4 regions of the Paenibacillus odorifer genome follow, and region 3 is predicted to be linked to each of the others. Evidence: riboswitches for the same ligand, from Rfam matches in the RefSeq annotation. Region 3 holds a riboswitch; each other region holds the start of a gene.

Region 1 (7,649 bases), 710 kb from region 3:
GGTACAGTTATAGTGTTCTTGCCCGCACGCAATTGTACGCCCCTAGCCCAACTATTCCAAGCTCCCTCTTGTTGAGAAAAGATCAAAGAAGGCAACTTATCACCCGAAGCAGCATCCACATAAACATTGATGGTCTCGCCAGGCATTGCCGCAAGTCCTGTAGGCTGGTTGTTCGTGCCGAAGCCTATTCTCAGGTTTTGCTGAGCATGTTTATTCATATCTCCACGCTGCTCGGCCTCTATGATGGTACCTTCGGTTTGAACCTCGCCATTAACCAGCTTCTTAGCTAGTTCCAATGAATCTTTAAGGATTGGATAGAGCGGATGTACTTTTGCCGCTTCCTCCAATTCATTGATTTTTGCAACGTTATTATAAGCAGACACAACCGCACTCATCGTTCCATCTGTGAAAATACCATTTACAGCTTCGCTTACTTTATCTTCTGTATAAAATCTAAATTCAGCCGCAAAAGGTCTGTTAATATTAGCTTTTGTGAACTTAAATTTTAATCTTTTAAACTTCGTCGGTTCGAATTTAAATTCCAGAAAATCATTGGTACTAATCGCGGTTCCGCTAGATACAAGTTGGAAGGTCTCTCCTTTACTCGTCTCTGATGCATAGATTTCAAAAGCCTCTGGGAATCCTTTGCGGTTATCTCTAGCCAAAAAAGCCACTCTGTCCAGCACTTCCGCTTGCGCTAGTTCAAACACGACTTCATTCGTGAAGCTTGCATCATTGTTTTTGTTCGTTTCCCAATGCGTAGTGGGCTGGTCATCCAGCATATATTCAGGCTTCGTACCTGGGTAGCTTCCACCGTTCACCGTTACTTTTGATACGTTTGCATTTGGCATTCTATAAGCTTGGCTATAGGCATTTTCATAGGCTGTACCATACCCTTTTAGCTTCGAAACCTTGGCTGCTGTTACCTCTACCTGATGGTTCTCCAAAAGGATCTTTGCATTCTCTATCTCTTCTTTAAACTGCGCATACAGTGGATGTGCTTGTACTTCATTTTCTAAAGCTGTTAATTTCTCTGCCGTATCAAAGGCTGTACTAACTTGGCTCAAGGTATCATCTGTAAATAAATTTTTCATTTTAGCAGAGACACTATCCTCTTTATAAAAAGAAAACTCAGCTGCACTCGCCCAATCCTGGTTTGCTTTTTTGTAGACAAATTTAAGTCTCTTAAAGGCCGTAGGTACAAACTGAATCTCCACTACATCACCGGTTGAGCCTGTATATTCCCCAGAAGACACGAGTGTGAAATCGCCCGCATCTGTAGTGGAGCCATAGATATCAAATTCTTGAGCAAAGCCTTTACCCTTAGCACCGGATTGCCTAGCGGCATATACCATTCTATTTAATTCAGCGGACTCATTGAAAACAAACACAACCTCATTCGTAAACGTTGAACTATTCGGTTTGCCAGTCTCCCAATGCGTGCTCATATCCCCATCCATAGCCTTAGCTATAGGTGAGCCTGAGTAGTTGCCACCGTTATTTGTGATGGTTTTAATATTTGCTGGATTCATTCTAAAAACCTCATTATAGGCATTTAGAACATCCTTGCCGTACAGCTCAAACGGAATAACCGAAGCGTTGCTTAATAAGTTGACCTTACTTTGCGCGACTGTTTTTGTTACCTTTACCTTGCTTGCCTCACTTGCTAAAGCATAACCTGCCTCACTCGAAAAACTGGCCAACATGGCCGCCGATGTAGCGATCGCAATCATTTTCTTCATCTCTTCTTACCCCCAGATGTCATATGAATCTCTCCAGTGCCCAAAAATGGGCACAAAAAAAACTACCCCAAAAGAGTAGCTTGATTGCGTATAAAGTCGCCTAAAAATTAAGACTTAATTTTTATTAAACCTTAACAAGCATAAACGCCTTCGGCGTCCTTATAAGGACGGTAAGCGTTTAAGCGAGAAATATAAGATATTAAGTATAGGTGTATAACTTATACTTTCTTATATTTTAACAAAAAGCGTTACACACTCTTTGGCAGCTGGCTGACAATAGTTATGATAACCTTAGTCCCTATAGCTTTGCGTCCCTACATTTCCATAGGTTTGCCTATGAAGTTTCGAATACATTCAAAGAGTAACATAAGCCTAGATCTGATCGCATGATTAATTGGTATGAAATGAGTATAGGTAATTGCAATTAGTTTTTCTTATGTGATAGATATTATTTATCGAATATTCCGGAAGAGAATGGGATCCTTTAGGACTGGAGGTCTACTTAACTCCCCGATCCGAACAAACGCCGGAACCAATTCCACACATCGCCCGTGATGGGAATTAATCCGAAACCATGTTCGCCAACTGCGATTACACCATATGCCCATTGTCCGATAGCTATGGCACCCCCAGCGATCCTGCCTATCGCTATCGCACCAAACGCCGTATCCCCTATGGCGATGGCCCCCAACGCTTTTTCCGCGATTGCGATCGCTCCTACAGCCACTCCTGCAATCGCAATCGCTCCCACTGCGAAGCCAAGCCAGCTAAGTGCTATTGCTCCGATCGCTAACCACATTCCCAGTGATATTGCTCCTAAGGAAAGTACGCCCACGCTTATCGCACCTATGGAAATCAATCCGACAGCTACATCTCCAATAGCGATTAAACCAACGGCTGTCTTTACACGGGGTTTACTTCCATGACCATACTTTTGACCTGAGTATCGCCCTAAATTACTACGAATACTGATGACCGGAAATGAGGGAGAAGGCCATTGATAATCAATTTCTCGTCCATCAAAGCCCCTAGAATCCGCCCAGCGCGTTACAAATTGATGCCATTTCATATCCATCCCGTCCCCCTTTTCAAATTACCTAAATTATACAACCCCGGGGGTTGGCTGTACTCAGACTCTGACCTGAAATTCATCTCATCCTCTGGACCGATATATACTCATTAGGATTACTGTTTGGGAATAGGATCAGGCTTTCCAAATAAATATCCCTGAAACAACTGATAACCACTCTGCTTAAGCCATTCAAAGTCCTCTCTAAACTCCACACCTTCTGCTAAAGGAACAGATTGGATTTCTAAAGCCTTTTCTAAAAATTGTTTAGCTATTTTCTGTTTGTTCGGATCACTGGACACGCCTTGAACATATTTCATATCTAACTTCATGTAATGAGGTTTAAGCTCCAATAACATCTCGATTGTGCTGAAGCCTTCCCCAACATCATCTAAAGCGTATTCAAATCCCCGATCCTTGTAATATGTTAAAATAGCTTTCAAATGAGCGAGATCATCCACTTTCTCCGTTTCAACAACTTCAAAGACAAAAAGAGAGGGATCGACACCTAATTGATTAGCCAATTCAACCGTTGATCTTAAGCAGAACTCTGGAGCGTAAATTGATGTAGGGATAAAATTAATAAACGTTTTTTTATTTAAGGGCGCAGCATATTTTACGGCAGTCATTCTACATAACCGGTCTAAAGCATATAAACGCCCACGATTCCGTGCTGCCGCAAAGATCTCATTAGGATAGATAAGGGATCCATCTTCTTTTTTAAATCTCGATAAAAGCTCGTATGCAAAAATCTCTTCCCTTACGTTCACAATCGGTTGGAAGTAACAAGTAACAAGACCCTTAGTGATAACCTCATCAATCCACTTCATATCCATTACAGTAGACATCTCGGATAGAGGTCTCCATGCTTGGTCATCTATACGAAATTCAATTTTCCCGGACTCCATATGATCGTTACAGAAATCTAGAAGATCTCGCGCTTCAGCTTCCTTAATCGTAATCACATTTTCTTCTAACTTATGTATCGTATTACTTCTACTCAAGTGATGAATAACCTCAGGTAAAACCCTAAGATTAAGCTCACCATGAGGCTTGATTTGAAAATTCAGCTCTCTTACTACACAATGATTACAAGCCATATTCATAACCCCTTTAATAATCGATTCTCTGAAAAAGATCCCGGAACGGCTCTTCTCAATCGAAATCCGTATACTCCAGTAAATATGTCGCGTCTAACACGGTGATCTGCTGATGTTGAATCTCAATAATCTTTTGCTCTTGCAGATCTTTAAGCACAAGGGTAGCCGTCTCCCTTAACGTTCCGATCATATCCGCGAACTGCTGATGGGTCAATCGAAGATCAATCCTCTGTTTGCCTTGCTCCTCTACTCCAAATCTTTGGTATAGTCTTCTCAGCGTAAATATCGCACGCGCTCTCGCATCATGAAATTTCATTTCATGTAATAACCGATTCGATAAAAATAAACGGTCCATTTGCAGCAGCATCAATTGCTCCTTAATCAACGGGTAATCGGCAAGCATCTGCTTAAAAAGCTCATGTTTAATCTCAAATAATACAGTATCATTCATAGCCACCGCAGACAGCACTCTTATATTGGAGGGATGGATCACTTCCAGATCGCCAAAGAAATCGCCTTTTCCAAAAAGATCTACGGTATGCTCTTTCCCTTTCGTGGTAGCGTACACCCTTATAATCCCCGAATAGATAATGTAGGCATAATCCCCCGGATCTGTTTCTGCAAACACCAGGGTCCCCTTAGAATATGCCTTATAAGTGAATAATCCTGAGACCGCCTCGATCTTCTCCGAGGGTAAACCTTGAAAAAAGCGAGTGCCAGTCCAAAAAGAAGCTTCCATCTCATTATTCCTTTCTAACACATTCCATAGTTTTGTATGCCAACATACTGATAATAAATCATCATCCTGTTATATTCTATCGTAACGTTGTCACATAGGCTTGATGCCAATACAAATTACAAAGGAGATCCATTCATGAAATATAATTTTGACGGAAAAGGACTTATTGAAACGCCAGATGTCGTGTTTGAGAGCAATCCGCTACTAGAACTGAGCATGTACAACAATCATATTAAAGAGATTCCCGATCAGCTCTTCCTTCATGACGAATTAGAGGTACTTAATTATGCGGGCAATGAAATCGAACAGTTATCCGAGAACATCGGTCGCTTAGTTCACCTAAGAATGCTGGATTTAGGCCATAATCGGCTGAAGGTGTTGCCGGAGAGCATTGGCGGATTGCAGGGGTTGGATTCTTTTCTATACCTAAGCAATAATCAGTTCGAACAGCTGCCGGAGCAGCTCTGTATTCTCCAGAAACTTAAGTATCTGAACGTAACAGATAATCATCTCAAGCAATTGCCTGCCCGTATAGGCGAAATGAGCAGTCTGATTGAATTGCGGCTTTATTATAATCAGCTAGAATGTTTACCTGATTCGATCACACAAATAAAAGGGCTAAGAGAGATCCATCTCTATGGTAATCAACTGGTCATGTTACCAGAACATTTGGGTGCTATAGAAGAACTTCGGATACTTGATTTAAGTGATAATCGAATCACTAAGCTGCCTTCATCTATCGGTAATTTAAGCAAGTTAAGAAGACTGAACCTTAGAAAAAATAAACTTAATCAGCTTCCTGAGGAAATAGGTCAATTAAGCAGCCTTGTTGAGCTTGATTTAAGAGATAATAATCTGCAAGAAATCCCGGATTCGATTCTACAACTTGGACGATTAGAGAAACTGGATTTAAGATGGAATCACAGCTTAAGAAGAACAGAATTATTAGAGCAATTAGAGCAAAGAGGATGTATCGTTTATAAATAACAAAAAAGCCTCCGATTAAAGAAGCTTTTCACTCAAATCCATAATATGCGTAACGCGATTTCTCCCCTGTTCTTTCGAAGCGTAAAGCGCATGGTCAGCTTTTTCCAGAAGAGTGATGTCTGTATCGGTTGCTTCAAAAGTAGCTATGCCGACGCTTACCGTAACCCTGCCAATCTCCCAAGTGGAGCTGGCAATGAATTGCCGCAAATTGTCCGCTATAGCCTTGGCATCCGATGAATCTATATTAGGCAGCAGAAGGATAAACTCCTCACCACCATACCTAGCTACGATATCTTCTTTACGAGATTGGGATTTCAGGATACTCGCCAATTTCTCCAGGACATAATCACCCATCTGATGACCGTAGGTATCATTCACATTTTTAAAGTGATCAATATCTAAAATACATAATGAAAAAGGCGCCTGATCACGGTGATACGCTGCAATCTGCTCTTCCAGCTTTTCTTGCAGGAACCTTCTATTCTTTAATCCAGTAAGCTTGTCTGTAGTAGATAGCTCTACTAAAACGGCATTCATCTCCAGCAATTCAGCTTGCTTTTGCTCGATTTCAAGGTGGATTTGTTTGAGCTTTGCCAGCGCCTGATCTTTTTCCCAATAGGCCTCTTCTATTTGCTTCTTCGCAGATCGTAACTCTAGCTCATAATCAATACGTTTGCCCATCTGTACGAGAATACAATCAATGACCTCTACACCTTCACACTCGAGGCGTCTACCATTTAACAAGTAAGGGACGGCTTGTCCCTTGCTGTCCTTCAAATTGATAAATAGCTCTTCTACATGTCCATTCAGATTGATAAAAGGATAGAAGTATGAATGAAAAATAAGCTTGTTCGCCGTAGACATGATAGATTCAAAATGTTTATTTACCAAATCAACCTGCTGATATCCCATCCCATCCAAAAAGGTTTGATTCACATTGAGGATCATTCCTTCATGGGTAATGGAAACATATCCGCACGGCGCATATTTTAACCGGTCATCCATTGTCTAAATATCCTTTCAACACCATAATCTTCTCCATCTCACCTAAGATACTCATTAATCAAAGTAATGGTCTCCTGTGGATGGCTAATATGCGGATAATGGCCCTTGGCCTCCATTAACCGGAACGTACTATTATTCAAGTGTCTATGTAAATATTCTCCTACTTCTATAGGAACGATACTATCATCCGAGCATTGCAATATGAGTGTAGGCACTGTCGCTTTAGGCAGATCTTCTCTATGATCCGAAAAAAATGTAACTTCCGCAAATTCTCTAGCGATAATAGGGTCGGCCGAAATAAAACTTCGTTCCAGCTGTTTAGTCAACATTGGGTCAGGGTTATTCATCGCAAGTGGAGCCATAAAGCTAGCCCAGCCCGCGAAATTCATCTCCATCATATCCAGAAGCTCAGTAATATCACTTTTTTCAAAGCCCCCGAAATAAGCATCTCCCTCATTTAAATAACGTGGGGAAGGTCCGATCATAATCATTTTATCAAAATAATCCGGCCGCTCGATTGAAGCAAGCAAACCGATCATAGAGCTAATAGAATGGCCTATAAAAATAATATCCTTGAGTTCAAATGTTTCGATGACATCTAGTACATCCTGTACATAACCATGGAGAGTATGATATTTATCCGATGTATATGCGCTTAAATCTGAATGGCCTGAGCCTACATAATCAAATAGAACGATTCGATACTTTTTCTCAAATGATGGCGTAATAAACTGCCACATGCTTTGATCACACCCAAATCCATGCGCAAAAAGGATAGTTTTTTCTCCTGCTCCAATGACTTTTACATGATTCCGCACCATAACATCGTTCATTTCATATAACTCCTCTATAGTTAGCATTCTCTCTATTTTGCAGGGTTCCCCTGGAAATATCAAGCGTATAAAAAACTCCGCTAGATTAATCTCTAGCGGAGTTTTATGTAGCCTCCCGTTTGGGTCATCATTTGGCAAAATGGTAGCGTGCTGGGGTACCTCTGCGTTTAATCC
Region 2 (7,649 bases), 180 kb from region 3:
GTGCTGGTTACATTTATCACGGTGATCATCAATTTCTTTGGAAGTCGTAAATGGGTATTTTAAACATTAATTTCAGGCAGAAGGAGTTGCTATGCTTAAAGGCAAGTAGCTGTTTCTGCTTGATTTGTATATAACCATAGAAACAATATACGGAGGTGAATAACATTGCGTAAATTCTCCTATCTACTCATACTGGCTGGGATACTTATCATGTTATATCCGACAGCTAACGAATGGTACAACGACAGGCAGCAGGAGAAGTTATTAGAAACGGCTGAACTAAGCACTGCCGATAGTACTCCCCAGCCAGATTTGAAGAGCAGGTATGCTGAAGTTACTCAGCTGTTAGCAGAGGAATCGGTTCTGGATGCTCAGGCACAGCCCCAACCCCAAGAGACAGAAAAGCCTGAACCGGAGATTGAGGTCGGTGGCAAAGTAATCGCACTAATTGAAATCGGTAAGATTGATTTGAAGCTGCCTGTATTAGAAGGGGCTACAAAAGCTAATATGAAACATGCTGCAGCCCATATGAAAGAAACGGCACCCCTTGGAGAGATCGGAAATGCTGCAATCGCGGCGCATCGGGCTAGAACTACGGGTCGTTTGTTTAACAGATTGAATGAGGTTGTTGTGGGGGATGTTATCACGGTAAAGACTAGTGATCAGGTGTTTAACTATGAGGTATACGATATTTCTGTTGTAGATCCGAGTGATGTCTCCGTTCTTGACGGGAATGACAAGGATAAGATTCTTACTCTGATTACATGTGATCCGCTAGTGAATCCAACGCATCGGCTGATTGTTCATGCCAAATTAACAAAAGGAGAATAGTGAATGACAAGAAAACACAAATACCGGGAGATATTTATAAAATAATGGGTAATCTAGTAAATTAGGTCTTGTTCACAACTATAAATATGATAGTATTATACTATGAAAGCTAAACACGATAACGGCAAACCTTCCGAAAGGTAGGGACGCAAAGCTAAAGGGCCTTTTCCCGAAAGGATGGCAGCCAGCTACCGAATGAAGAGGCTTTTTTTGTTTGTTTCAAATGGATTCTATCAACTATATCTAGTAAAGCTAGAACAGATAGAGCTTATACGATAACGGCAAACCTATCGAAAGGTAGGGACGCAAAGCTAAAGGGCCTTCCCGAAAGGATGGCAGCCAGCTACCGAAAGGAGTTTTATCCGTGAAAAAGGTTTATTTTATGCTGGTGGCGCTGTTCGTCCTAATGACTTCAGTTCCGGTAAGTACAGCTCAAGCTGCAAGTGCAGATGCCAGCTGGTTGATTACATCCAAAGTGGCTCAAGGTGTTATTGGTATTAACTATGATATTCCGAAAGATAAAAGAATCAAACTCATGATCACCAAAGATAACAGCAGCTATACTTATAACTTGTATGCTTCTGGACAAGCTGAGGACTTCCCTTTGCAACAAGGAAATGGGACTTATAAGGTTTCGGTTCTGGAGAACACAACCGGTAATAAATACAAAGCGTTATATTCCGAAGTAGTAGACGTAACCATGAGTGACTCGAATTCCGTATATTTGGGCTCCGTACAGAATGTGAAATGGAGTTCTTCTGATAAAGCGATTGTCAAAGCTAAACAATTAGTACAAGGCAAAACAACAGACGAAGAGAAAGTTAAAGCGATCTATAACTATGTAGTTGCGAATGTACAATATGACTACTCTCTTGCTAATAGTGTAACTACTGATTATATTCCAAGCATCGATAAGACATTGACTACTAAAAAAGGGATTTGCTATGATTACGCTTCTCTTTTTGCCGCAATGCTGCGGAGTGTAGATGTTCCTGCTAAGTTGGTAATGGGGAATACAAGCTACGTTACGCAATATCATGCCTGGAACGAAGTATTGCTTAATGGGAAGTGGGTTACCATTGATACTACAGTGGATGCAGGACTTGCAAAGAGTGATAAGAAAACCGATTTAATTAAAGCCTCAAGCAAATATACTGCGGCAAAATACTATTAAATTCGCCGCTAGAAACATAACTCTATTAAATAAACAACTAGCTTAATTATTAAGCTAGTTGTTTATTTTTATATTAGGGGTTGCTTTTCTATTAATAGTTGGGGTATTATAGGTAAGCGTTGTTAGACAGCGTACAGGCGATACAGACGAGGCTGATAAAAAGCTTCGAAAAATAAAGCTTGCATTTCTGAAAACAACATGATATATTATAAGAGTTGCTGCTGAGACATTAAACGGCGCCAACGAGAACTTGATCTTTGAAAACTGAACAACGAGTGAGTAGGAAATCACGCAAGTGATATCCAAAATTAGAGAATTAATTTTCTCGTCAGATGTTTCAAAATGAGCATATGGCTCTTTTCAATACTAATTGGAGAGTTTGATCCTGGCTCAGGACGAACGCTGGCGGCGTGCCTAATACATGCAAGTCGAGCGGAGTTACTTTGAAAGCTTGCTTTCGAAATGACTTAGCGGCGGACGGGTGAGTAACACGTAGGCAACCTGCCCTTCAGACTGGGATAACTACCGGAAACGGTAGCTAATACCGGATAATTTCTTTTTTCTCCTGAGAGAAGAATGAAAGACGGAGCAATCTGTCACTGAGGGATGGGCCTGCGGCGCATTAGCTAGTTGGTGGGGTAACGGCCCACCAAGGCGACGATGCGTAGCCGACCTGAGAGGGTGAACGGCCACACTGGGACTGAGACACGGCCCAGACTCCTACGGGAGGCAGCAGTAGGGAATCTTCCGCAATGGGCGAAAGCCTGACGGAGCAACGCCGCGTGAGTGATGAAGGTTTTCGGATCGTAAAGCTCTGTTGCCAGGGAAGAACGTCCGGTAGAGTAACTGCTACCGGAGTGACGGTACCTGAGAAGAAAGCCCCGGCTAACTACGTGCCAGCAGCCGCGGTAATACGTAGGGGGCAAGCGTTGTCCGGAATTATTGGGCGTAAAGCGCGCGCAGGCGGCTATTTAAGTCTGGTGTTTAAACCTTGGGCTCAACCTGAGGTCGCACTGGAAACTGGGTGGCTTGAGTACAGAAGAGGAAAGTGGAATTCCACGTGTAGCGGTGAAATGCGTAGATATGTGGAGGAACACCAGTGGCGAAGGCGACTTTCTGGGCTGTAACTGACGCTGAGGCGCGAAAGCGTGGGGAGCAAACAGGATTAGATACCCTGGTAGTCCACGCCGTAAACGATGAGTGCTAGGTGTTAGGGGTTTCGATACCCTTGGTGCCGAAGTTAACACAGTAAGCACTCCGCCTGGGGAGTACGGTCGCAAGACTGAAACTCAAAGGAATTGACGGGGACCCGCACAAGCAGTGGAGTATGTGGTTTAATTCGAAGCAACGCGAAGAACCTTACCAGGTCTTGACATCCCTCTGAATCTGCTAGAGATAGCAGCGGCCTTCGGGACAGAGGAGACAGGTGGTGCATGGTTGTCGTCAGCTCGTGTCGTGAGATGTTGGGTTAAGTCCCGCAACGAGCGCAACCCTTAACTTTAGTTGCCAGCAGGTAATGCTGGGCACTCTAGAGTGACTGCCGGTGACAAACCGGAGGAAGGTGGGGATGACGTCAAATCATCATGCCCCTTATGACCTGGGCTACACACGTACTACAATGGCCGGTACAACGGGAAGCGAAGCCGCGAGGTGGAGCCAATCCCATCAAAGCCGGTCTCAGTTCGGATTGCAGGCTGCAACTCGCCTGCATGAAGTCGGAATTGCTAGTAATCGCGGATCAGCATGCCGCGGTGAATACGTTCCCGGGTCTTGTACACACCGCCCGTCACACCACGAGAGTTTACAACACCCGAAGTCGGTGGGGTAACCCGCAAGGGAGCCAGCCGCCGAAGGTGGGGTAGATGATTGGGGTGAAGTCGTAACAAGGTAGCCGTATCGGAAGGTGCGGCTGGATCACCTCCTTTCTATGGAGAATCGTTCTCTGCAATGAGAACATTCAAATCGGAAGCTCAGCTTCCAAAACTCAGGTTTAGGCCTGTTACTCACTCGTTGCTCAGTTTTGAGAGTTTAAGCTCTCAAGTAAGACTTGATCCTTGAAAACTGGATACCGAAACGAATTTGCGTTTTAGAACATCTTTTAGCAACTTGTGCAAACAAGTAAATGTTATTAGTGAGATTTTTCTTCGGAAAAATCAAGGTTAAGCTAATAAGAGCACACGGAGGATGCCTAGGCGCCAGGAGCCGACGAAGGACGTGGCGAACAACGAAACTGCCTCGGGGAGCTGTAAGCAAGCTTTGATCCGGGGGTGTCCGAATGGGGAAACCCAGCTGTGGTAATTCGCAGTTACTCATACCTGAATACATAGGGTGTGTAGAGGCAGACCAGGGGAACTGAAACATCTAAGTACCCTGAGGAAGAGAAAACAATAGTGATTCCGTCAGTAGCGGCGAGCGAACGCGGAACAGCCTAAACCAAGGGGCTTGCCTCTTGGGGTTGTGGGACGTCTCACATGGAGTTACAAAGGAATATGGTAGGTGAAGAGGTCTGGAAAGGCCCGCGATAGAGGTAAAAGCCCTGTAACCTAAACTGTATTCTCTCCGAGACGGATCCCGAGTAGTGCGGGGCACGTGAAACCCCGTATGAATCCAGCAGGACCATCTGCTAAGGCTAAATACTACCTGGCGACCGATAGTGAAACAGTACCGTGAGGGAAAGGTGAAAAGCACCCCGGAAGGGGAGTGAAATAGAACCTGAAACCGTGTGCTTACAAAAAGTCAGAGCCCGATCTATGGGTGATGGCGTGCCTTTTGTAGAATGAACCGGCGAGTTACGTTTAACATGCAAGGTTAAGCCGAGAAGGTGGAGCCGCAGCGAAAGCGAGTCTGAATAGGGCGATTGAGTATGTGGACGTAGACCCGAAACCGTGTGATCTACCCCTGTCCAGGGTGAAGGTGCGGTAACACGCACTGGAGGCCCGAACCCACGTACGTTGAAAAGTGCGGGGATGAGGTGGGGGTAGCGGAGAAATTCCAATCGAACTCGGAGATAGCTGGTTCTCCCCGAAATAGCTTTAGGGCTAGCCTCGGTATAAGAGTAGTGGAGGTAGAGCACTGATTGGGTGCGGGGTCCGCAAGGATTACCAAGCTCAGTCAAACTCCGAATGCCATATACTTATTGCCGGGAGTCAGACAGTGAGTGCTAAGATCCATTGTCAAAAGGGAAACAGCCCAGACCATCAGCTAAGGTCCCCAAGTGTGTGTTAAGTGGGAAAGGATGTGGAGTTGCACAGACAACCAGGATGTTGGCTTAGAAGCAGCCACCATTGAAAGAGTGCGTAATAGCTCACTGGTCGAGTGACTCTGCGCCGAAAATGTAACGGGGCTAAACACACCACCGAAGCTATGGCTAGATACGTATGTATCTGGGGTAGGGGAGCGTTGTGTAGGGGTTGAAGGTGTACTGAAAAGAGCGCTGGACACTACACAAGTGAGAATGCCGGTATGAGTAACGAAAAGATCAGTGAGAATCTGATCCGCCGAAAGCCCAAGGTTTCCTGAGGAAGGCTCGTCCGCTCAGGGTAAGTCGGGACCTAAGGCGAGGCCGAAAGGCGTAGTCGAAGGACAACAGTTTGAAATTACTGTACCACCGTAATCCGCTATGAGCGATGGGGTGACGCAGGAGGGTAGTGACGCGGACTGATGGATGTCCGTCTAAGCAGTGAGGCTGATGTGTAGGCAAATCCGCACATCGTTAAGGCTGGGCTGTGATGGGGAGCGAAAATTATAGTAGCGAAGGTCATGATCTCACACTGCCAAGAAAAGCCTCTAGCCAGGAGAAGGTGCCCGTACCGCAAACCGACACAGGTAGGCGAGAAGAGAATTCTAAGGCGCGCGGAAGAACTCTCGTTAAGGAACTCGGCAAAATGACCCCGTAACTTCGGGAGAAGGGGTGCCCCGGTAGTGTGAATAGCACGAGGGGGCCGCAGTGAAAAGGCCCAAGCGACTGTTTAGCAAAAACACAGGTCTGTGCGAAGCCGCAAGGCGAAGTATACGGGCTGACGCCTGCCCGGTGCTGGAAGGTTAAGGGGAGTGGTTAGGGGTAACCCGAAGCTATGAACCGAAGCCCCAGTAAACGGCGGCCGTAACTATAACGGTCCTAAGGTAGCGAAATTCCTTGTCAGGTAAATTCTGACCCGCACGAATGGCGTAACGACTTGGGCGCTGTCTCAACGAGAGATCCGGTGAAATTTTAATACCTGTGAAGATGCAGGTTACCCGCGACAAGACGGAAAGACCCCATGGAGCTTTACTGCAGCTTGATATTGAATTTGGGTACGATCTGTACAGGATAGGTGGGAGCCGTAGAAATCGGAGCGCAAGCTTCGGTGGAGGCGCCGTTGGGATACCACCCTGATCGTATCTAGGTTCTAACCTAGTGCCCTAATCGGGTACGGGGACCGTGTCAGGCGGGCAGTTTGACTGGGGCGGTCGCCTCCTAAAGAGTAACGGAGGCGTTCCAAGGTTCCCTCAGAATGGTTGGAAATCATTCGCAGAGTGCAAAGGCATAAGGGAGCTTGACTGCGAGACCTACAAGTCGAGCAGGGACGAAAGTCGGACTTAGTGATCCGGTGGTACCGCATGGAAGGGCCATCGCTCAACGGATAAAAGCTACCCTGGGGATAACAGGCTTATCTCCCCCAAGAGTCCACATCGACGGGGAGGTTTGGCACCTCGATGTCGGCTCATCGCATCCTGGGGCTGAAGTAGGTCCCAAGGGTTGGGCTGTTCGCCCATTAAAGCGGTACGCGAGCTGGGTTCAGAACGTCGTGAGACAGTTCGGTCCCTATCTGTCGTGGGCGCAGGAAATTTGAGAGGAGCTGTCCTTAGTACGAGAGGACCGGGATGGACGTACCGCTGGTGCACCAGTTGTTCCGCCAGGAGCATGGCTGGGTAGCTACGTACGGACGGGATAAGCGCTGAAAGCATCTAAGCGTGAAGCCCCCCTCAAGATGAGATTTCCCAATTAGTAAGACCCCTTGAAGACGACGAGGTAGATAGGTTGGAGGTGGAAGTGCAGCAATGCATGGAGCTGACCAATACTAATCGGTCGAGGGCTTATCCTATACGTAGAATGCAGATTTGTTTCGGATTCAGTTTTCAGGCATCAAGCCTGAAATACGCTTAGAAATTCATTCTCACTTCTGGTGAAGAACCGAATTTCACGCGGCAGCGTCTGTTTCACAGACGCATGTTTGGTGGCGATAGCGGAGGGGTTCCACGCGTACCCATCCCGAACACGACCGTTAAGCCCTCCAGCGCCGATGGTACTTGGACCGAAGGGTCCTGGGAGAGTAGGACGTTGCCAAGCACACGAAGCCATTGTTGATTTATCAACAATGGCTTTTTTGTTCCCTTTATCGCTTAATTTAAATAATGTGGATAAGTTATGGGGAATTAACGAAATTATAAAAGTTACTAACATGTGGATGAAATAATAAAATATATTCAAAAATGAAAGTAGTCCCCAATTTATGTGGATAGAGCAGTGGTATATGTGGATACTTCAAGTAAATGCAAGGATATTTTGCATGGCAGGAGGATAAACAATGAACAACAGTAGCAATCTTGTGTGGATAGAAGATTTTTCTGTACATGCGAGCGACACGGATTATCGTTCGCAGGG
Region 3 (7,649 bases):
TTGTTATTCAGTTGGGTGCAGTGATGGCAGTTCTAATTCTTTATTGGAAAAGGTATTTGGAAATTGGGGTTAATATGATTAGAATGGATTTTTCCAAAAGCAAAGGATTAAATGTCATTCATATGATTTTGGCTATGTTACCAGCATTAATCCTATATCTTCTCTTCAAGGACACAATAAAAAGCCAATTATTTGGCCCAACCCCTGTTTTGATCGGTCTAGTTGTTGGTGGGGTGTTGATGATCATTGCAGCGCGGAATAGGCGGACTGAAACCGCTGATACTATCGATGGGATTAATTATAAACAGGCTTTCGGAATTGGTCTGTTCCAATGCTTGGCGTTATGGCCGGGATTTTCGAGATCAGGTTCGACAATTTCAGGTGGCCTGTTGCTTGGCACTAGCCAAAAAGCCGCCGCAGATTTTACATTCCTTATTTCCGTGCCAGTTATGTTTGGTGCAAGCTTGTTGGATTTGTACGATAGTCGTGATTTGCTGAGTTCTGACGATTTACTTCTAATGTTAATTGGCTTTGCGACATCCTTTCTTGTGGCAATGATTGCAGTAGTGACGTTCATCAAACTGATTAAGCGACTTCGATTGGAGTGGTTTGCTCTATACCGGTTTGTTTTAGCAGCTCTCTTCTATTTAATTGTCATACAGTAATTGGATTAATCAATATGAACATCATGGGAAAGAAGCTTTTAAAAAGGGCTATACATCATATCCTGTACAGATTAAACTAGAGGTTCAAAACAAGGGGAAATCACCAAACAAGACAAAGCTCAAGTAGTCTATGAACTAAGGAATGAATTTTCGGTGAAAGCACTTCTACAGCTAGCCATTATCCCTCGTTTGTTTCTTCTACCATTAATATCACAAAGTGATTTTACAAGTGTTTGGGAATATGAAAAACCCCACCAGTTTAAGGTGGGGCTTTTGCTTACCAAGTATTATAGTTCGATTGATACTTAACTTGTTTATTCTCATAGCTCTCATTGGGGTAATCACGTCTGACAGACTGCAAGTAGCCTGAAATTGCAAATGCTGCAATAAGCCCTCCTATAATTCCTGTGATTAAGCTGAATGTTGAAAATCCGAATGTGGCAACTACTCCAATGGAAGACAATGCTACAAGCAATAGACTCAATATTTTCATCTTTATACACACCTCCATTTTGTATATGTAGTAATTTGAAAATTAAGATTGATACGTTACTATATTTGATCGGTTTCGATAAAAATAATAATATTTCAGCAAATCTTTAGACGGGCTTCATACTTATTTAAGCTAAGAGGATTATAGTAATCACATAACCCCCTTATAAAATAGATCTAGACCCTGCCGAAAGTGGTGGGGTCACTTTTTTGCACAGAGTGCATTTATAAATATGGATTTCTCCTTAAATCTACACAAAGAAGCGCCGCCCCTTTTGGAGACGTCGCTTCTTTATAGTAGATTCTATTCTTTTTGCTCAATTCTTGATTTTGGTGATTTTTTTGGCGGTAACTTGTGCAGGGAATGAATCATCACTTACTTCAAAAAATACTTTAATCTCATCGCCTTTTTTATATTTAGAAGGTGCAACTTTATTTACCCAAATGGCTTGAGAGTACTCATTAGATTCGAGCACCTCCTTGTATTCCTTGTTCAAGTCTTCTTCTTTTAATTCGGAAATTACTAAAATTCTTTTATTTTCTACATCTATTGTATGTACAATTCCTTTCAAAACTTCATCATTCTTACTACAGGCGGTGACTAATAACAAAAAAAAAATAAGAGTCCATTTAATAGTAGTACGTGGTTTTTGAATCATGGACCTTCCCCTCTAGTGGTTACGACATTAGTTTAAAATCGGTTGCACAGGCATAGCGTTTAGTACATTACCAATATAAGAATAAACAGCAGCATATCCATTATGACGACCTTTATTGATTCCCCTCGCACGCGGCAGGAACAATGTATCCTGAAATGCTTCCTGATGGTTTAGCCAAAAAACCACCATGATTAAACTAATTCGTACTTATAGTCATGTGCAAATTCTTTGAATGTAATGGGTCTTTTACCAAGTAATATTTGTAAATCGGGCGTGATTTTTTTGGCTAATCCAATTTTTGCAGTGAAGTAAATTCCAATCATAACAGTCACAAATTCTTTTTGAATTCCTTTTGTTAACATTTTATCTCTAAACTGAAGAACTGATGGATTAACATATTTGATTGTTTCTCCTAGCTCTTCAGATAAAATTTCAGCTACTTCATAGTAATCTAGCGCTTCAGTTCCCGTTAACGAGTAACCTTTATTTTCATGACCATTCTCAGTTAGGATTCTAGCTGTTACAGTACCGATATCACGAACATCGATAAAGCTAGTCTTGCCTTTTCCTGCGGGTACATAGATCTCCTTTTCTTTACGTAGCTCTTCCCCATGTTGAGAAATTAAGTTTTGCATGAAGAAACTTGGGCGTAAAAAAGTATATGGAATTCCTGATTTTTTAATGATTTTTTCAATTTTATGGTGTGGAACAATTGGGTTTTTCTCTACGCCCAATAGAGATAGAAACACAATGTGTTCAACTCCGACTTCCTTTGCGATATCTATGAGGGGTTGGAAATATTTTTTTGCGTCAGCTATATGAGGAGGGCGCAGTAAAAATAATTTTTTCACTCCTGTTAACACTGGACGAAAAGAATCAGCATTTTCAAAATCAAAATAAACATACTCACTGTCTTTTCGATGGGAGGCAATTTTAAAAGGTGTTTCACTTTTCCTTAGTTCGTTAACCACTTCACGTCCTACATTACCGGTTGCCCCTGTGATTAGAATCATAAGTCTCACTTCCCTAACTAATATTTAAATAGATCGTTTTAAGCACGTTCATAAACGTGGACATTTCTTGTTCAGAAATATTTTTAAGTGCGTTATCCATGATTTCGTCACTAAGAACTTCTATTTGACTCTTAATTATCATTCCCGAATCTGTAATGAATACAAGATTTGATCGTTTATCATTTGGATTATCTCTAATGTCCAGAAGTCCTTTTGCTTTAAGTCGCTCGAGTATACCCGTTATTGTAGGGCGATCCGAGTAAGTTCGCTCTGCAATCATAGCTGGAGTTGTTCCTTCTAAATGAATAGATATATCTTTTAATACTGCCCATTGAGGAGCTGTTACATTATAAAGTAAAAGTTTTTTTGTTAAGCTTTTTTTCATTTCAAGACTTACTCTTATTAATAACTGTCCTGGGTTGTCCATAAATTAATTCCCCTCTTTAAATAGTTTGCACACTAACTACTTGATTAGTATACAAACTATATTCTCCTTTATCAATTTTAATTATTTTATTTGTTTAAATTGTGGGGAGTTACAGGTGAATGTCAATAATATTGATATTTAGAACTTTTGTTTGTATATAATAAAAATGAATGTTCTTATTTTTAGAGGCGATCAATCATGGAAATGAGTATCGACCAAACGGTTGGGATTATTTATCAAGTCAAGGAGAGCAAGATTACACAACGCGAGATCGAGATCCGTGGCATCCGTGACAAACGTCCAACATAAACAAAGGGGATAAATATCATGCGGTGTATAACAATACGGCAGCCTTGGGCGACCTTAATTGCTCTTGGTGAAAAAGAGTTTGAAACTCGTTCATGGAGAACAGCCTACCGCGGCGAGTTAGGCATCCATGCCGGAATGAGGATTGACAAAAAGATTTGTGAACAGGAACCGTACAAAGCAGTATTGGCGAAACATGGCTATACAGCGAATAATTTGCCTACAGGAGCTATTATTGCTACAGGTCAGCTCGCGGGATGTTATGTGGTTACTCCAGAGGTGGATTTAAGGGAATGGATCAATGGGAACGAATATGATTTTGGCGACTATAGCGAAGGACGTTTTGCCTGGAAGCTTGAAGAGGTTCACTCACTGCGCCATCCAATTCCAGCCAAAGGTCGGCTAAGCTTGTGGGAGCATTCGGATCACTTCTGAACGGCGAATGATATTTTTAATGTAATTTTTATGTGCCTATCAGCTTTTTTTCAGGTTCGAGGTATATATTGAAGACACCAAACACCCCCCAGTGTTTTGTGGTATATCTCTCTCAGGTCTTGCCAACTCCCATGGTAAGGCCTATTTTTTTGTTCACTAATTGATTGGGGGGAGAGTAGAGCGGCTTCTATACAGCTTTATTTAATCTGATACTGTTCTTCGTAACTCTTAAAAGAGGAAATATCCAGCCCTAGGTATCTGCGCATATGGATGGCAGCCTGAGCCGCAACAATGTCATTCAACAGCAGCATTCGTTCGTGATAGCCACGACATATATACTTGGCTTCAATTCCCGTATTAAGTCTGTTTTGCTCATACACCTTGATTCCCCGTCTTCTCATTTCTGCACGAACATCCCTTAGATCTGTTGTAGCTACTGCAGCAGCTGTTCCAAGCACCTCCAGATAAGGGGCGGGTGTTCGTAAGTGTGTAGATAAAATGGCGGAGTCCCGTTCGAAAGCTGATAAAATCATCGGAAGCAATAAATAAGATTTCACCAGCATGTTGTCCCTGCTTTCTGCTCTATGCATGAATCTCATCACCTCTAATAGGAACGTATATTCGTATTCTACCCCGATATTCCAAAAATAATCAATGGTATTTCTAAACAGCTTATCCAATGTGATTAAATTCACAACTAAATAACGAAGAATAAATTATATTAAAATTGTAATAATAAAAATTAATGTATCGGACGTACATAAAGGAGAATTTATGATGGAAAAAGAGGGCAGCCTCCAGCGTGGATTGTTTTTTGGTTTAATTCTGAGTGTTCCCTTATGGATATCCATATTGGGCTATATACAGTTACTTTAAAATTTAATGAAAAACCTTATGCGAAGCGCCTTTAGGCGCTTTTTTTTGTATGGTAATAATGAGCGGAATCATCGAAAGGAATTGATTGACAATTGTGGGTGTCGGGCGCTAAACTGTTATTAATTCAAAAAGTATTAAAAGTCATAGACGGTTATTGGAGAGAATGCTTCGGCTACCAGTTCTGGACTTGCAGTGTAATACATATATATAGTCATGATAATAGCAAACCGTCTGAAAGGGCGGGACGCAAAGTCCAGGAGTCTAAAGTGTCTTAAAGGCACAATGACCGTCCGACTGCCATGAGAAGGGAATTCCACTTCTTTTTGGCGGTCTTTTTTGTTGTTAGGTCCTTTAGAGTTTCTGGTAATTATTCTGATTAATATAAATCATAGTTTTAGGAGGTGTGCCATTTGAAAAGAAGAATAAGACCGTTACTCTCGCTTGTATTAGCTGGGATTTTGACGGTAGGTAGTGGGCTTTCCTCATTAGGAGCTGGAGTTGCTGGAGCTAGTAGTTCTTCTACATTGGGAATTGCAGGGGTCTACAACGTGTTTATTCTAGGGGATATAACAACGGTTTCGGATACGGAAGGAAGGTTTGCTGCTGGAGGTAACGTTAACTTAACCAACTATAGTGTTGGAGATAGGTTGACCGCTGCTGAGGTTTCCTTGACTGACACACTTGTTGTTGGAGGGAATCTTACTTTCAACGGAGGTACTGTTTATGGGAATATCGTGCACGGGGGAGATTTTTCAGGGAATGTAACGCTCCTCAAGGGAGGTACAAAAAGACAGGGGAGTACGATTGACTTTTCAGCCGTAGGTCAGTCTTTGAAGGACAAATCAGCAGAACTTGCAGCATTGCCGGCGAATGGAACAACAGTGTACCAATATGGCAGTCTTACCCTGACAGGTACAGATCCTGCGGTCAATGTTTTTAATGTTCCAGGAGATAACGTCTCTAATACCTATGGAATTACAATAAATGTTCCTTCAGGATCTACAGCAATTATTAATATTGATGGTTCTAACGTAAAAATGAAAAACTTCGGATTTCTACCTAATAACGTGTTGAACAGCAAGAAAATTTTGCTTAACTTTAGCCAAGCTGCGTATCTGGATATGGCAGGCATAGGTGTAATGGGAAGCATACTTGCCCCCTATGCTCATGTTGATTTTATTAATGGTCAGATTAACGGTACTTTAGTGGCGGCTTCACTCAAAGGGACTGGTGGTGGTGAATTTCACCACTATCCATACGATGGTGATGAACCTGGACCAACGCCGACACCAACGCCAACAGTGACACCAACGCCAACGCCAACAGTGACACCAACGCCAACGCCAACAGTGACACCAACGCCAACGCCGACAGTGACACCAACGCCAACGCCGACAGTGACACCAACGCCAACGCCAACAGTGACACCAACGCCAACGCCGACAGTGACGCCAACACCAACACCATGTCCGACACCAACGCCGACAGTGACGCCAACACCGACGCCAACGCCTACGTCAACACCAACAGTGACGCCGACACCGACGCCAACACCAACACCGACACCGACGCCGACAGTGACACCGACGCCGACACCAACACCGACGCCAATACCAACGCCGACGCCAACAGTGACACCGACGCCGACAGTGACACCAACACCGACGCCGACAGTGACACCAACGCCGACGCCAACACCAACACCAACGCCGACGCCAACAGTGACGCCGACGCCGACACCGACACCGACACCGACACCAACACCGACGCCAATACCAACGCCGACGCCAACAGTGACACCGACGCCGACAGTGACACCAACACCGACGCCGACAGTGACACCAACGCCGACGCCAACACCAACACCAACGCCGACGCCAACAGTGACGCCGACGCCGACACCGACACCGACACCAACACCGACGCCAACAGTGACACCGACGCCGACAGTGACACCAACGCCGACGCCAACACCGACGCCAACGCCGACAGTGACGCCAACGCCGACACCAACGCCAACACCAGAAGCAACACCGACACCGACGGTAACGCCAGAGGTAACACCAACTCCAGAGGTAACACCAACGTCGACACCAGAGACTTCGGTGTTCCCGACACCAACGCCATCATCCGTAATTGGCACTATAGTTCTTGCAGAAGATCCTGTGCCGCTTGGGCCTGTAGCTTCGCCGACACCAGCGCCAGTACCAACACCGTCGAATAGCACAGAAGTACTTGTTGATGATGATGAGATCCCATTAGGTCCGGTACCGGCAGTGACACCAACGCCAACACCAACACCTGATGAAATCATCGTAGTGGACGATACGATCCCATTAGGTAAGCCGCCTGTGAAGGAATTGCCAAAAACGGGTGAATCAAGTCCTGCACCTTACTATGTAGCAGGTTTAGGTTTTGCACTTATCGGATTATTAATGAGAACCAAGTTCTCCAAAAAGAATAAATAATAAACGGTAGAGCAACATAGAGTCGCTTTCGGGGGGTGTCCTGATGGCGGCTCTATTTGTATGTCATGATTGCGATAGTTTGGTGCATTCTAAGTAGATGGTATACTCTTGTTGCAAAAGAAATGAAGAGGGGATGGCGAAGGTGAATTGATATGGTTCATTATTAGCGCTGTAATCATCATAGGGATTCTAATCTATGTGGGATTTTTCTTCTATGGTATTGCTATTAAACGAGCGCCAAAGGTATTTCTAAGTAATAATCCTAATCTGAAGGCTGATCCTCCGGTTGCCGGAGCTTCTTGGGGGGA
Region 4 (7,649 bases), 120 kb from region 3:
ACTTATTCGAAGAACAATGCTTTTATAGGGATCTCAGCAACGCTCATGCATGGCGGCAAGGTTTTCGTGGAACAAACATCTGAGAATCAAGCTAATAAGCTCACAGTCGCAGGCACAGAAGTTATCTATAACAAGGTAGTAAGGGAAGAAGTCAGCTATGATTATCTGAATTGGTATAACGAGAAGCAGGACGCGTATTATACACTCACCAGCTATGGAGATGAGATTTTGACCATGGAGCAATTTTTACAGCTGGCTGAGGAGCTATTGAAGTAGAGTTTTGAAGTTTGAAGTTTGAAGTTTGAAGTTTGAAGTTTGAAGTTTGAAGTTTGAAGTTTGAAGTTTGAGGTTTGAGGTTTGAGGTTTGAAGTTAGTAGTTAGTAGTTAGTAGTTAGTAGTTAGTAGTTAGTAGATGCATGCGCTAAGTTAGTTGTATTATGTGCAATTAAAGTTCACCAATAGCTGTATATAGGTCGTTTAGTTGTATTTGATACAGTTATTACTGGTTAGATTAGTGGAAATAGACGTTTTTACGGATTTTAGTTGTAGAGAATGCAATTAGAGAAGAGGATATGAGCGGATCAGAAAGATATAAGTGTATAAAATACAGTTAAATCGTATGCAGGGAAGGCAGCAAGTCGATCCAGATATAAAAGAAGGTATCCCCAAAGCGAGAGCTGTAGGGATACCTTCTTTATATTCTTATGTCGTCGAAAAGTCGAAGAGCGTTAGCCTTCTAACAACAGTGCTTCTGGATCTTCCAGCAATTCCTTCACTTTGACGAGGAAGCTTACCGCTTCAGAGCCGTCAACGATCCGGTGATCATAGGAAAGGGCGATGTACATCATTGGACGGTTTACGGTTCTTTCTTCGTCCAGCGCGATCGGACGCAGTTGGATCTTATGCATCCCTAGAATACCCACCTGTGGTGTATTCAGAATCGGTGTGGATAACAAGGAGCCGAATACGCCACCGTTGGTGATGGTGAATGTTCCGCCTTGCAGCTCGGAGAGGCTGAGCGTATTGGCGCGTGCTTTGGAAGCGAGCTCGCCAATTTGGCGCTCGATTTCCGGGAAGCTGAGCCGATCCGCATCACGGACTACTGGAACTACAAGTCCTTCTTTCGCTGCAACAGCAATACCGATGTCGTAGAATTTCTTAACGACCAGATCTTCACCGTCGATCTCGGCGTTCAGCAGTGGATAGGTTTTAAGCGCACCGATCACGGCTTTGGTGAAGAAGGACATGAAGCCTAGTCCAACTTCATGTTTCTCTTTAAATGCATCCTTGCGACGCTTGCGGATGTCGAGGATCGCTGTCATGTCCACCTCGTTGAAGGTGGTAAGCATGGCCGCGGTCTGCTGCGCTTCGACCAAGCGGCTGGCAATCGTGAGCCGTCTGCGCGACATGCGCTTGCGCTCCACGTTTTTGCCCTCGTCCGGCGTGGCTTTGCTCGCTGCCGGCTTCGCTGGCTCCGGCTTGCCTTGCGGCGCCGGAGCTACCGGTGCAGCGGCCTGCGGCGCTGCTGCACCATGACCGGACACATCGGCCTGACCAATCCGGCCGATAGGATCACGGGCGCTAACCTCGCCGAGGTCGATGCCGCGCTCCCGTGCCAGCTTGCGTGCGCCCGGCGATGCCAATGCAGCGTGGCTGTCGCCACCTGCTGCAGGCACTTCGGGCGCGGCTACAGGCGCGGCGGCTGCTACTGCGTTGCCGCCTGCCGGAGCCGCTTTAGGCGCTTCGGCTTCGCTTTCAGCGGCCTGCGGCGTACTGCCGCTTGCGGCTCCAATGATGCCGATGGCTTCGCCAACGGCTACGTTCTCGCCCGCTTGACGCAGGATGGTGGAGATGACACCCTCCACCTCTGCACTAATTTCCAGATTGACTTTATCCGTTTCCAGCTCAGCGAGCACATCGCCTTGACCTACCGTGTCGCCTTCTTTAACCAGCCATTTGTAGATGGTTCCTTCGGATATGGATTCTCCCAGATCGGGTACTAAGATTTCTGACACAGGCCGTTTCCTCCCCAAACATAATGGTTTACGCTATTGTGATACCGTCCTCTTAAGAGGACGGTACAGCCGCTTGTACGTTCGAATTTGATTTTAGGGCTTCTGTTACAATTCTACGTTGTTCGAAGCTATGCACATCTGCATAACCACTGGCCGGGCTGGAACGTTCCGGACGGCCGATATATCTTACGCCGGCATTCTTTGGTGCGATGGCGCGTAACCGAGGCTCACTATAGCTCCAGCCGCCCATATTTTTCGGCTCTTCTTGCACCCAGACAATTTCCTGAAGGGAGCTGAAGGAGTTTAAATGTTCGCTTAACTCTTGTTCCGGGAACGGATAAAGCTGCTCTAGGCGAAGAACATGCAGCCATGACCAATCCTTATCCTGTGCTGCTTCCAGTTCTGTTTGGATGTCGATAGCGACTTTACCGCTGCAGACTACGAGCCGTTTAACTTCACTTGGTTTCTGGCCAAGCAAAGATTCAGCTAATACAGGCTTGAATTGTCCTGAAGCCAGCTCGGTTCCGGCAGAAGTGCTGCGCGTATTCCGAATGAGACTTTTCGGCGTCATAATGACTAGCGGTCTAGCATCTTCCTGCCCGCATAACGCTGCTTGGCGCCGCAGCAGATGGAAATATTGCGAAGCGGTAGTCAGATTAGCGACTGTCCAGTTCTCCTCAGCGGATAGCTGCAAGAACCGTTCCAGCCTACCGCTGGAGTGCTCAGGTCCCTGTCCTTCGTAGCCATGCGGCAGCATGATGACGAGATTGCTGCGCTGTGTCCATTTGGCGCGTCCAGCCGCAATGAACTGGTCAAAAATAACCTGACCCGCATTGGCGAAATCACCATACTGTGCTTCCCAGATTACGAAGGTTTCCGGTGCGAACACATTATAACCATATTCAAAGCCTAATACTGATGCCTCTGACAATGGACTGTTGTATACGCCAAAGGAGGCACGGGAATCGCTTAGCTGATGTAGCGGAGAGAATAAATCTCCTGTTTTACTGTCGTGCAGCACCAGATGGCGATGTGCGAAGGTTCCGCGTTGGGCATCTTGACCGCTCAGTCGGATGGGCGTCCCATTTTTCAAAATGGTAGCGAAGGCTAACGTTTCAGCCAGTGCCCAGTCGACCTTTTCACCCTCATTCAGTGCATCTTTACGACGTTGTAAAATGCGCTCCAGCTTCGGATAAACCTGGAATCCAGCTGGAACCGTCAACAGTTCACGATTGATCTCCTGCAGGCTGGAGATGGATACCGCTGTAGTGTTTGCCGCTGCGCGGTCCGTTTGTAGAGGAATGAAGGCTTTGGGTTCTTTTTTCTTATGATTGCCTTCCTTCATATTATCGTACGCACGCTGCAATACGCTTTCTGCTTCAGCATTCATCTTTTGCACGTCTTCGGCGGTAAGAACCTTTTCGTTTTTCAGTCTCTCTGCATAAACCTTGTAGACGGTCGGATGATTGCGAACCTTGCCGTAGACAATAGGTTGTGTGGTTTCAGGATCATCCATTTCGTTGTGACCATGACGGCGGTAGCCGATGAGATCAATTACGAAATCTTTTTTGAATTGATGGCGGTATGCGCTAGCTAAACGTACGGCTGCTACGCAGGCCTCTGGGTCATCAGCGTTGACATGGACTATCGGGATTTCATACCCTTTGGCGATGTCACTCGCATAATGCGTAGAACGGGAATCTTCACTTTCAGTCGTAAAACCAATTCGGTTATTAACAATGATATGGATCGTCCCACCATTTTGATAACCTTGAAGTTTGCCGATATTAAGCGTTTCTGCAACAATTCCTTCACCTGGAAAAGCAGCATCACCATGCATCAGCACCGCCATAGCTTTACTGGTATCAATCTTCGGCAGTCCTGCAGTGCTCCGATCTTCTTGTGCGGCACGAGTGAAACCTTCCACGACAGGATTGACGAATTCCAAGTGACTTGGGTTATTCGCTAGTGTTATTCTTGTGCGTACGGTTTCTCCTTCACGGACAGCACGGTCTGCACCGAGATGGTATTTCACATCACCTGTCCAGCCATAGTTAATGCCTGTGGAGCCTTCGGAAGGGAAAAGCTCCTTGTTCGGAGAATGATGAAACTCTGAAAATATGATATCATAAGGTTTGCCCAAAATATGTGCAAGAACGTTGAGGCGACCGCGATGCGCCATGCCCATCAAAATATGCTCTGCACCGTCATGTGCAGCAGCGCGTACGATTTCGTCTAACATCGGCACAAGAGCATCATTGCCTTCAAGACTGAAACGCTTCTGACCTACAAAAGTCTTGTGGAGGAAGGTTTCAAATTGCTCTACCTGAATCAGGCGGTTCAGGAGCTCTTTGCGTTCTGTATTATTCAGGGGTGCTGGTGAGCTGGTGGATTCTGCCTGTCTATTTAGCCATTGCAGTTCTTTTTCTTCATGCACATGCCCGAATTCATAGGCGATAGTCTTGGTGTATGCCTGACGCATACGTTGCACGGCATCCCACCCGGTATGCACATCATTCGGCGCATTTTCCCATATAAGCGTGGCAGGCAGTGCAATCAGGTCTTCGCGGGTCAGCCCATAGGTTTCAGGCTCAAGATATTTTGCCATGGGATTCTGATCGCGTACCAGCGGATCAATTTCAGCGGCCATATGGCCATATATACGAATATTGGCGATTAGCTTGGAAGCTCTTACTGCTTTTCTAAGCCATTCGGTGTCTCCCGAGATGCGCGGCTGAGGAGCCGGTTCGCTATCCGGAGTTAGGGGAGGGGGTCCCGAATTTGTAAAAAGCTCGCGATAATTATTTTCTACGGTGGAGGGATCTTTCACAAACTGTTCATATCTTTCTTGAATGTAGCCTAAATTGGGTCCGTAATACTTACTCCAAATGGATTCGTTATAGGGCTCTTTGGCTGCCATGAATACATCCTCCTTAACGGATGAACTCCATACGTGACATTTTGTGTCAACGCTTACTGGAGCTGTGATGATTGCGGTTTCATTTCTCATCTTATTGTGCTACTTTCAGCCACTGTAATCAATTCATTCTTTCGTCCAATACGTTCGCAAAATGGTATAGGTTAGCTTGTTCTAATGAAAAGAAGGGTGTTTCTTCTCATTACCCATTCTAAAGGCCTATTAAAATGATTCTATTATCCTTATTTTTAACTATTAGGTCAGTAAATATTTATTTTGCTAGTACAATTTATTTTATGTAACGGACGAGTATCGTGATAATCGGACAAGATCTTTGAAAAAAAATCTTTTATTTTTCGTTTTTAAAATAGAAAGTAACCAGGAATCGACACACTTTTCCGCTTTCTTTTTGTATAATGTTATTGCAGATAGTAATTTTATAGTTTTTTAAGCAGATCCTTTCGTGAAAAGGGTCCAGTAAAAGGTAAACTTGCCGAAAGGCAGGGGCACAAAGTCGCGGGTCTAAGGTAGAGATACTATGACAGCCGGATTGCCTGGGGACGTAAAATCTTAGGGGGAGATTTTTTGGAAAAGTCCAACCAGGGTAGCAACAGAGAACAGCAGTTTATTGATCTGGATCAAGAGTGGGTACATTTATTATTAGCAGCTAAGAAGGCTGGCATTAAGGCAGATGAAATCCGCCAGTTCTTTCATGAGAAAACTGTGCAGATCGTGCAGTAATACATTAGAGGGGTTACATATCGAAAAAGGGCACAGCGGTTCTTCGCTGTGTCCTTTTTCGATATGATTTAGTAGAAGAGAGGATCGTACCAGATTAGTAGGAAGTATTAATCCTTTTGATCGAGCTTCCATTTCTGATAGTCCAGAAATTCTTTGAATTCGCGTTTGCTAATGCCTGAGTCCATAGCTTCCTGCACCAATCGGAACCATTCCGAATCTAAATGTGATTCCTCTGCATCATTTGGTTCTCCATAGAGTAGGGCATGAATGGATACCTGAAGCGCGTCAGCGATCTTTTCGATAAACTGGATGGATGGATTGGATTGGATGTTTCTCTCCACGTTGCTAAGATACGACTTAGCCACATCTGCTCTGTCCGCAAGCTCAGATAGGGAGAAACCCTTGTCTAGGCGGAGCTGCTGGATACGTTGGCCCATATTCTGTGGCACTATGCTGACGCCCCTCCGTAATTTTTGTTATTAGTATAGCAAATATCAATAAATCGGACAAAGTTTATTGTAAAGAGAAGAGCAGCAATCTGCTTATCCGTGGCCGGATTCAGGATCTGCTGCTCTTCGAGTATTTTATTAAATTACTTTATTGATCTTAGTAGTCTTTTTTCGCACCTTGTTTAGCTACGAAATCCCAAGTCAGTGTTAAGCTATCGCCTTGGAAAATATTTTGATCTTGGTTATTTTCCACAAATTCGAATTGGACGGAGAAGCTGTCATTGGTACCGGCTTTAATACCGGATGCTTCGGTAAAGAGTTGATCCCAACCTGTATTTTTTACGAGATCCGGATGCTGACTTTTTAAAGCAGCAAGTGTAGTCTCATAAACTACATTTTCAGGAGAGACGATAGGTACCCCTTTATCATTATTTCTAAGGAATTTAACTTTAATGAACTCGGCTAAATCCAAGTAGTTATCTCCTTTAGCATCCGTGATTTGAGTCGATGTATTCAGAATGATAGATCCGATATCGAGCGAACCATCGTTTTTCAATTTGAAGGATTTAGTTACAGTATCACCTGGTTTCAGGTTAGGAATATTAACGATGACAGAAGGGTCGGAGTTCAGATCGAGTGTACCCGCTGCGAATGTAGCTGTGCTTTGCGCAGTGTCGCTAAAGTATGCGAAGGTTCCTCCGCCGATTAATGATAAACCCAGTGCTGCAGATGCTACGCCAAGACCCAATGTTTTCTTGATACCCATAATAAAATTCCTCCTCAAATTTGTGTTTGAATTTTTTATAAAATTTATATATTGTATCTTCCGGTTCGTAAGCGGAAGTGGACAATCAACTTAGGGCTGTGTTTCTGTTGGGGACGGTGAGGCTGGCAGTAGGGCAGTATTTTTCTTTTCTAATGCAGCTACAGCCTTCCAAGAGGTATACAGAGCATAGAGCAGAAGCATCAAGCCAGGCACGATCATGAGGACTACACTTCCAGCTTTGGAAACCGCGAAATTCATAGCGTAACCGACATAGGGTACAGTGACCCCGGTATACTGAGCTACAACATTCGCAGAACTGGTTGGGTTCATGTCGGGTGCGTCGTTGTTATCGCCTTTAGTGCGATAAACAGCTTCACCAGTAGCGTTATTGACGGTCGCTTCTACAATCCGGTGAGTAATGAGCAGATTATCTTCGTTCCTAAAGGTGATGACATCGCCTGGTTTGAAACGATTCATATCCCCTCCGGGTTTTAATGCGACAATTGAGCCTGTCTGAATTCCTGGTTCCATCGATCCTGAGAGTACGGTTTTGATCTCATATCCGAAGAAAGCAGGTTCACCACCGGAGGCCTTGGATAACACTACGGCTGCCACCAGCAGAATAAAGATCACAAGCATTAAGCTCGATAAGGTATTATTGATAATTTTTTTAATTCGCATCTTATTCTCCACCTTTCTCAGGTTGAGGGTCCGAAGGAGCTTGGGTTGCTACCGGCGGGGTAGTCGTACTGTCTTCCGCC

Evidence for each region. Region 3 has a riboswitch for cyclic di-GMP ahead of PODO_RS30860 (choice-of-anchor A family protein). Riboswitches for the same ligand answer to the same signal wherever they lie in the genome.
Region 1: it holds a riboswitch for cyclic di-GMP, as region 3 does, so the genes downstream of both, PODO_RS29020 (NPCBM/NEW2 domain-containing protein) here and PODO_RS30860 (choice-of-anchor A family protein) in region 3, are expected to answer to the same signal.
Region 2: it holds a riboswitch for cyclic di-GMP, as region 3 does, so the genes downstream of both, PODO_RS03150 (transglutaminase-like domain-containing protein) here and PODO_RS30860 (choice-of-anchor A family protein) in region 3, are expected to answer to the same signal.
Region 4: it holds a riboswitch for cyclic di-GMP, as region 3 does, so the genes downstream of both, PODO_RS30840 (anti-repressor SinI family protein) here and PODO_RS30860 (choice-of-anchor A family protein) in region 3, are expected to answer to the same signal.

What each region holds. Positions count from the first base shown of each region.
Region 1 is NZ_CP009428.1:6,646,145-6,653,793, forward strand. Features, by position in the region: gene PODO_RS29020 (NPCBM/NEW2 domain-containing protein) at 1-1,742, opposite strand, end outside; cyclic di-GMP riboswitch class I at 2,001-2,087, opposite strand; gene PODO_RS29025 (hypothetical protein) at 2,245-2,817, opposite strand; gene PODO_RS29030 (EAL domain-containing protein) at 2,928-3,911, opposite strand; gene PODO_RS29035 (Crp/Fnr family transcriptional regulator) at 3,967-4,650, opposite strand; gene PODO_RS29040 (leucine-rich repeat domain-containing protein) at 4,786-5,637, shown strand; gene PODO_RS29045 (sensor domain-containing diguanylate cyclase) at 5,653-6,642, opposite strand; gene PODO_RS29050 (alpha/beta fold hydrolase) at 6,681-7,475, opposite strand.
Region 2 is NZ_CP009428.1:727,588-735,236, forward strand. Features, by position in the region: gene PODO_RS03140 (GtrA family protein) at 1-63, shown strand, start outside; gene PODO_RS03145 (class D sortase) at 166-831, shown strand; cyclic di-GMP riboswitch class I at 945-1,027, shown strand; cyclic di-GMP riboswitch class I at 1,102-1,182, shown strand; gene PODO_RS03150 (transglutaminase-like domain-containing protein) at 1,196-2,005, shown strand; rRNA gene PODO_RS03155 (16S ribosomal RNA) at 2,373-3,930, shown strand; rRNA gene PODO_RS03160 (23S ribosomal RNA) at 4,163-7,089, shown strand; rRNA gene rrf (5S ribosomal RNA) at 7,218-7,334, shown strand; gene PODO_RS03170 (acyl-[acyl-carrier-protein] thioesterase) at 7,573-7,649, shown strand, end outside.
Region 3 is NZ_CP009428.1:543,144-550,792, forward strand. Features, by position in the region: gene PODO_RS02345 (undecaprenyl-diphosphate phosphatase) at 1-665, shown strand, start outside; gene PODO_RS30855 (hypothetical protein) at 943-1,158, opposite strand; gene PODO_RS02355 (DUF3221 domain-containing protein) at 1,475-1,816, opposite strand; gene PODO_RS02360 (SDR family oxidoreductase) at 2,008-2,829, opposite strand; gene PODO_RS02365 (MarR family winged helix-turn-helix transcriptional regulator) at 2,843-3,256, opposite strand; gene PODO_RS02370 (ASCH domain-containing protein) at 3,584-3,997, shown strand; gene PODO_RS02375 (YhjD family protein) at 4,195-4,692, opposite strand; cyclic di-GMP riboswitch class I at 5,085-5,175, shown strand; gene PODO_RS30860 (choice-of-anchor A family protein) at 5,284-7,341, shown strand; gene PODO_RS02390 (alpha/beta hydrolase) at 7,489-7,649, shown strand, end outside.
Region 4 is NZ_CP009428.1:422,538-430,186, forward strand. Features, by position in the region: gene PODO_RS01845 (hypothetical protein) at 1-276, shown strand, start outside; gene odhB (2-oxoglutarate dehydrogenase complex dihydrolipoyllysine-residue succinyltransferase) at 729-2,015, opposite strand; gene PODO_RS01855 (2-oxoglutarate dehydrogenase E1 component) at 2,068-4,935, opposite strand; cyclic di-GMP riboswitch class I at 5,406-5,490, shown strand; gene PODO_RS30840 (anti-repressor SinI family protein) at 5,518-5,673, shown strand; gene PODO_RS01860 (helix-turn-helix domain-containing protein) at 5,781-6,110, opposite strand; gene PODO_RS01865 (TasA family protein) at 6,280-6,888, opposite strand; gene sipW (signal peptidase I SipW) at 6,979-7,569, opposite strand; gene PODO_RS01875 (hypothetical protein) at 7,571-7,649, opposite strand, start outside.